Regions from separate parts of the Comamonas guangdongensis genome, predicted to be linked through region 3. Evidence: riboswitches for the same ligand, from Rfam matches in the RefSeq annotation. Region 3 holds a riboswitch; each other region holds the start of a gene.
The links. Region 3 has a riboswitch for cobalamin ahead of AB6724_RS12620 (TonB-dependent receptor). Riboswitches for the same ligand answer to the same signal wherever they lie in the genome.
Positions count from the first base shown of each region.

Region 1: linked by a shared signal. The riboswitch ahead of AB6724_RS16485 (TonB-dependent receptor domain-containing protein) and the one ahead of AB6724_RS12620 (TonB-dependent receptor) in region 3 are both predicted to bind cobalamin.
Region 2: linked by a shared signal. The riboswitch ahead of AB6724_RS00925 (TonB-dependent receptor domain-containing protein) and the one ahead of AB6724_RS12620 (TonB-dependent receptor) in region 3 are both predicted to bind cobalamin.

Region 1 is NZ_JBFYGN010000021.1:22,672-24,934, forward strand. Features, by position in the region: gene AB6724_RS16485 (TonB-dependent receptor domain-containing protein) at 1-810, opposite strand, end outside; cobalamin riboswitch at 881-1,121, opposite strand; gene AB6724_RS16490 (DUF904 domain-containing protein) at 1,353-1,562, shown strand; gene AB6724_RS16495 (cell division protein ZapA) at 1,604-1,996, shown strand.
Region 2 is NZ_JBFYGN010000001.1:205,312-207,574, forward strand. Features, by position in the region: gene AB6724_RS00920 (FtsX-like permease family protein) at 1-786, opposite strand, end outside; cobalamin riboswitch at 852-1,078, shown strand; gene AB6724_RS00925 (TonB-dependent receptor domain-containing protein) at 1,144-2,263, shown strand, end outside.
Region 3 is NZ_JBFYGN010000013.1:16,330-18,592, forward strand. Features, by position in the region: gene AB6724_RS12615 (ABC transporter ATP-binding protein) at 1-252, shown strand, start outside; cobalamin riboswitch at 305-562, shown strand; gene AB6724_RS12620 (TonB-dependent receptor) at 824-2,263, shown strand, end outside.

The DNA of each region.
Region 1 (2,263 bases), on a different contig from region 3:
GTCGTAGCCCGCATTCATATAGCTGCTCAGCGCCGTGGCTTCCACGCGCTGGTTGGGCGTGATCTGATAGCCGATGCGGCCATTGAAAGCATTGTTGCGGTAGCCATCGGCGTCGGGGTTGAAGCCGGGCACGGTCCTGGCATCGAAGCCGTTGCTGCTGGCATGCGAGGCGCCCAGGCTGTAGTCCCAGCCGTTCTGGCCGCCGCTGATGCCGGTCTGCGCCTTCACCGTGCCGCGGCTGCCCCAGCCCAGGCCCACATAGGGAGTGGGTTTGCCCTCGCCCTTCTTGGTGAAGATTTGCACCACGCCGCCAATCGCATCCGAACCGTAGACCGCTGCCGCGGGGCCGCGCAGCACTTCGATGCGGTCGATCGCTTCCAGCGGAATGTCCTGCCACGAGGCGCCCCCCGTGGACTGGGAGTCAATGCGCACACCATCGATATACACAGCCGTAAAGCGAGTCTCGGCACCGCGCAGATAGACGCTGGTGTTGGAGCCTACGCCGCCCGTGCGCACCATCTGTACGCCGGGCAGGCGCGCCAGCACATCGGCCACGCCCGCCGCGCCGGCGGTTTCGATGGTTTGACGATCCACGATGGACATGTCGGCCACCAGATCCGACAGGGGCTGCTCGATGCGGTTGGCAGTCACCACGGTCTCGCCCAGGGCCAGAGCGAGCTGCTGGGCCTGTGCGGCGCAGGCCATGCAAACCAGCGCCGCGGCCAGCCCGGTGGAACGAAGAGCGAAAGAGGCGCGCGCGCCCGAAACCGTCTGTGCATCGGCGCACAGAGGCGAATATTGCGAACTCATGGAAAGCAAACAACGAAGACGCCCCCGCCAGCCTACCCGCCGACGATGGGCAACACATGCGAGCAAAAAAGCTGGCACACCACTGTTGGCCGGTATCCGGGCTAGGCGAATCGTCCTCTTGCCAGCCTTCCCAGCGCGCAGACGCCAGTGGCTATGGAAGGAAGAGGCGGGTGCGCAGGCACTCCATTCGCCGACCGTTGCGGGGGCAGCGCAGGCTCGGTGCGCCCGTGAATCGGCGGACACCTCCCTGCTTCCCGTTGAACTGGGGCCGCAGAAAAGCGGCTCCGAGCACCAACAGCGGCGCATTGTAATGAGTTAATACAGCGCTTCATCCTCCATTCGGAGGAATCGGGTGACGATTTCTTACGTTAAAAATGTCCTTGGCGCAGATACGACATGCGCGGGGCGCTACGATTTTGGGAGAAATCAGACGCTTTTCCGACTAAGGTTCTCAGGCAGCCCACCCGGCGGCACCGAGACTGCGGATTTGCCTGCACATTAATGCCCATCCACAGACTGCAAGACCTACAATGGCAGAGTCTATGACCCCCCAGCCTTCTCTTGATCTCATTGCCGAGCGCGTGGAGCGTCTGCTGGTTCGCCACGAGGAACTGCAGCGCACCAATGCCTTGCTCTCCGACCAGGTCGCCGCCCTGACCCAGGAGCGCGATCTGCTGCGCCTGCGTCTTCAGGCTGCGCGCGCACGCGTGGATGCACTGATCGAGCGCCTGCCCGCCAACCAGGGAGAGTGACCTCCGTCCCCTCCCATCACCAGACCCCGCCACAGACGCCCATGAAGCAGATCGATGTGCAAATCATGCAGCAAAGCTATGTGCTGACCTGCCCCGATGGTCAAGAAGAACGCGTGCAGGAAGCCGTGCGCCGCGTGGACGAGGCCATGACCCGCATTCGCGACAGCGGCAAGGTCCGATCGCGCGAGCGCGTGGCGGTGCTGGCGGCACTCAACATGGCTTTTGACGTACTCGATCGCGACGCCCAGCAAGCCCATATGGCCAGCGCCCAGGCCGAAATGCAGGCCCTGATGCAGGAGCAGCAGGCCCGGCAGCAGCCCGCCGAGGAAGTCAGCGAAACGGTCAGGGCCGAGCAGCAGCGCCAGCAGGAGCTGGCCGAGCAGCTGGTGCTCAGGCTGGACCAGGCGCTGGAGAGCGATGCCCGGCTGCTCTGAGAATTGTGAAAGTCTGAAAACATAGGAACAAAGCGGTTTTGCTGTCTGGACCTCGGCAATCACCGGTAGAATAAAACCGTCTGCAAATCTGCCGGTTTTTATATTTCCTTGAACCAATGCTCCACGAGCACGGGCTTGGTACATCACCTATTGAGCGTGATCGTCTCGCGTCAGATGAACCCAACGATAGGTTGCCCTCGCCCACCTGAACCCCCGGTTCAGGATGACGAGCCGGTGGTGTTTGCAGACACCTTGCACATCACCAGG
Region 2 (2,263 bases), on a different contig from region 3:
CTGGATCAGTATCTGGCTCTGCCACGCGGGCAGGGCGCGCAGCTCCGCCGCCACCTGGCTGCGTGCTGCGTTGTCGGCCAGCAGCAGATCGATCCGGTCCAGTTGTTGAAAGCGCTGCAGCTTTTCCTGCAGGGCGGCGATGTCCATGACGGCCACGGGAGCGCCCGTGGCCGCTACCGTGCCGGCGATGCGCAGGGTCTGCAGCCGGCCGTTGAGCAGCCAGTGCATTGCGGTGTTGGACGCCCGTTCGGGGCTCAGCTGCAGGGCCTGCAGCGCCGCGGCGTTGAGGAAGACCGCATCGGGCGCGAACAGATCGAGCCGGTCGCTGCCCGCAAACAGCTGTGGCATCAGGGCCGGCGCCACGGGCGCGAGCTTGGTGGCATCGCTGCCCAGCACGCGCAGCGCCGTGCCCCGGGCCGCGCCCTGAGTAGTGCGGGCATCTGCGTCTGGCGCAGGGCGGTCGGCGTCCGCTGCGGGCAGCAGCACCGTGGTCTCGAGCCAGGGAACGGCGGCCGCCACGCCCCGGGTCCGTGCCACCTGCGCATAAAGCTCCAGCGGCAAGCCGTCCTGCATGGCGTGCAGCTGCAGATCGGGTTGGCCGTTGACGCTGCGCACCGCGCGCGAGAACTCGTCCAGAGCCGACTGGTTGATTACATGCACCGCAAAGCCCAGGGCCACGCCCAGCATGATGGCGAGCAGGGCCGTCGCCGTGCGCCAGGGATGCTGGCGCAGTTCCTGCCAGGAGAAGCTGGCCAGCAGCTGCAGAAGCGGAGAGTGGAACAACACGGCTGGGGACTATCGGTCGAAATGGCGCCCTGCATCTGCAGGCGGAGGAGCAAGTATGCGGCATCGCTAAAATAGAGGGTTTTGGTGCTCGCGGCGTTGTTCTGACGCAGCAGTTAAACGGGAAACATGGAGGTCTGCGTTCCCGCGGACTCAGCATGTACTGCCCCCGCAACAGTGAGTGCACAGGTGAAGAACCAAGCTGTCTACCGCAGCCACTGAAGCGCATAGCGCTTTGGGAAGGCCTGGCAGTGAGTGCATCAGTCTGGATACCGGCCAAAGATGTGCCAGGGCTTGCGAGAGCTTCTGGTGGGGGTCGCATCTGGCGGGGACGCCAGTGTCAACGGTTCAAGAATTTTTATGCATAGCTCCAGTTCCCTGCACCCGGGCGGCCTGCCCATGGCCGCAGCTTTTTCCGCACTTCTGACCTGGGCGGCCGCTGCCGCCATGACGCTGTGTTCCGTCACGGCCCGGGCGCAGTCTGTGGTTGCCGGCGAACAGCGCATGGCCGAAACCGTGGTCACGGCCACGCGCTCCGCCATCTCGGTCGACGAGACCCTGGCCGATGTGGCCGTGATCTCCCAGGAACAGATCGAGTCCATGGCTCCGGTACGCTCGGCGGCCGAGCTGCTGCAGCGTCTGGCCGGAGGAGTGCAGCTGTCCAGCAACGGCGGCCGCGGTGCGGCGCAAAGCGTGTTTCTGCGTGGCACGGCCAGCACCCAGACGCTGCTGCTGATCGACGGCGTGCGCTATGGCTCGGCCACCATGGCGGCCCCGGTGCTGGAGAACCTGCCGCTGGAGATGATAGAGCGCATCGAAGTGGTCAAAGGTCCGGCATCCGCACTCTATGGCAGCGAAGCGATAGGCGGTGTGATCCAGGTCTTCACCAAGCGCGGTGCGGATGCCGGCAAGCCCTTCCTCGGCAATGCCTCGGTGACCGCCGGCGAGAACGGCTACAAGGCGGCGTCGGCAGGGCTGCGCGGTGCGCAGGGCGGGTTCGGCTACCAGATTGGCCTGAACCGCCTGGTGGACCACGGCTTCTCGGCAACCAACCCCAAGGCCGGCCCCTATACCTACAACCCCGACCGCGACGGCTTTGACCAGACCTCGGTGAATCTGGGTCTGGGCTATGCGCTCAACAGCGACTGGCGCGTGGACACGAATTTCCTGCAGTCCGAGGGCCGCGTGCATACGGACTCGGGCCTTGGCTCCAATCCCTATTCCGACCTGAAGACCCGGGTGGCCAAGCTCAAGCTCACCGGCAAGGTGCTAGCCGACTGGACCACCTATGTCTCCGTGGGCCAGTCGCGCGACGAGCAGAGGAATTTTGGCTCGCCCTATGGCGACAGCCATTTCAACACCACCCAGCTCGAGTACAAATGGGACAACGAGATCCGTACCATGCTGGGCACGGTGCTGGCGGGGGCCGAGCGGCTGGAGCAGAAGGTCGATGTTTCCAGCGACTATGCCGTGACCCGCC
Region 3 (2,263 bases):
TTCGAGTTGATGAACCTGATTCGCGACCTGGGCCTGACAACCCTGGCTGCGCTGCACGAACTGCCGCTGGCGGCGCACTATTGTGATCGGCTCTACCTGCTCAAGAATGGACATCTGGTCGCGCAGGGGGCCCCCGCCGAGGTGCTGACGCCGGAGACCATTGCCGATGTCTATGGCGTCAAGGCTCAGGTACGGCCTAGCCGGCGCACGGGCAAGCCGCTGATTGAGTTCCTGCCGGATGAAATGCTCTGAACCGGAATCGATTGCCCCCACCAAGGGCTGATAGAATTTCTGCGCGCCTTGATGGCGCTTCGTTTCGGAAGGTGCTTGCTTTAAGAGCGAGTGAAACGGGAACAAGGTCTGATCCAAAGATCAGGAAGCCTTGGCTGCCCCCGCAACGGTAAGCAGGACAACACACTCACGCAAGTCGCAGCAGCGCTTGCAGCCACTGGAGACGACTCAAGCGCGCTTCGCCACGCATGAGTCTTCTGGGAAGGCGAGTTGTGCATTCGCACATGAATGACCTGTGAGCCCGGAGACCGGCCCGCCGATAACTCACACCCGCCCCTGGGCGGGTTTTGCCACAACTGTCTGCGGGGTGCGGATGGCCGCCAGATTGCTATAGCTTCCGCCCTTCGGGGCCGGGACTTTGTGCGCGCAGCTTTCCCATCAGGCAGTTCCGCCTTTTGTCGAAATGCGCTACACCACAACCCGTCTCTTCGCGTCCAACTCCTCACTCAAGAACCCACCTTTTGCGCTTCGCGCCGTGCAGCTGGCGCTGCTATGGCCTGCAGCCTCAATGGCGCAACAAACTCTGCCTGAAGTGACAGTGCAGGAAACACGCCAAGCGGAAGGCAGACTCGAAACCGATCGCCCGGCCACCTCGGCCACGCATGTCGATGTGCGCATTCTGAACCTACCTGCCAGCGTCAGCGGCGTATCGACCGAGCAAATGCAGGAGCGCGCCGACTATGGCGTCGTGGAGGCCGTGACGCGCACCGTGGGCCTGTCGGCCTCGGGCGAGCCCGGCAATGGTGGCCTGTCGTTCTCGAGCCGCGGCTTCGCGGGCCCGAATTCTGTGGGCGTGGCCGAGGACGGCATCATGCTGGGCGTGGCGGCCGGCACCATCGCCTATCCCAACAGCAGCTGGGGCTATGAGCGCCTTGACGTCCTGCGCGGCCCGGCATCGCTGATGTACGGTAGCGGCACCATGGGCGCCACCGTCAATGCCGTGCGCAAGCAGCCCGACCGCGAGCCCTCGACCGAGTTGCTGCTGAGCGCCGGCAGCCGTGGCACGGTGCGTGCGGGCCTGGGCAGCACCGGCGCCATCGGCGATACGCTGAGCTACCGCCTGGATGTCTATGGCGAGCGCTCCGACGGTGAACGCCCGCTCGACAACTCAAAAAGCGGAAAACTGATGAGTGCGCTGCGCTGGACGCCGCGCAGCGACCTCACCGTCGATCTGACGGCGGACATCAGCAACCAGGCCCCATCGCGCTACTACGGAACACCTACGGTGGACGGACGCGTGGTGCGCGAGCTGCGCAACATGAACTACAACGTGAGCGACAGCGACCTCCATTTTCAGGATCGCCGCTTCAAGGCCAAGGCCGAGTGGCGGGTGAACGACCTGGTCACGGTACGCAACGAGCTCTACCACTTCAGTGCCGATCGCCACTGGAAGAACATCGAGGGTTACGACTACAGCCCGGGCGCGGGCACGGTGAATCGCTACGACTATCTGGAAATCGGCCACGCGGTGCAGCAAAACGGCAATCGCATGGCGCTGGAGCTCAAGCCCGCCAACCACCGGATCGCCATGGGCTGGGATGCCTCGCAGGCCAATTTCCGCAGCTACAGCAATTCACCCTACACCGGTGATTCCACCGTGTCGGCCTTCAACCCGGTCAATGGCTACTGGGACAGCCCCGATCCCTATCTGCCTCGCACCGCTTCGCAACTCAAGCAGAACGCGCTGTTCATCGAGGATGCCTGGAAGATCAGCGAGCAATGGCTGCTGATGGGCGGCATCCGCCGCGACTGGTATGAATTCTCGCGCCTGGATCTGATCAGCAGTGCCGCATTCGACAAGAATCTGAACGGCACCTCATGGCGCCTGGGTCTCACACGCAAGCTGACGGAGAGCTCCAGCGTCTACGCCCAGGTCAGCACCGGCCATGATCCGGTCACCAGCCTGCTGTCCCTGTCCAAGTCGTCCACCGGCTACACCTTGAGCAAAGGGCGCCAGGAGGAGCTCGGCTTC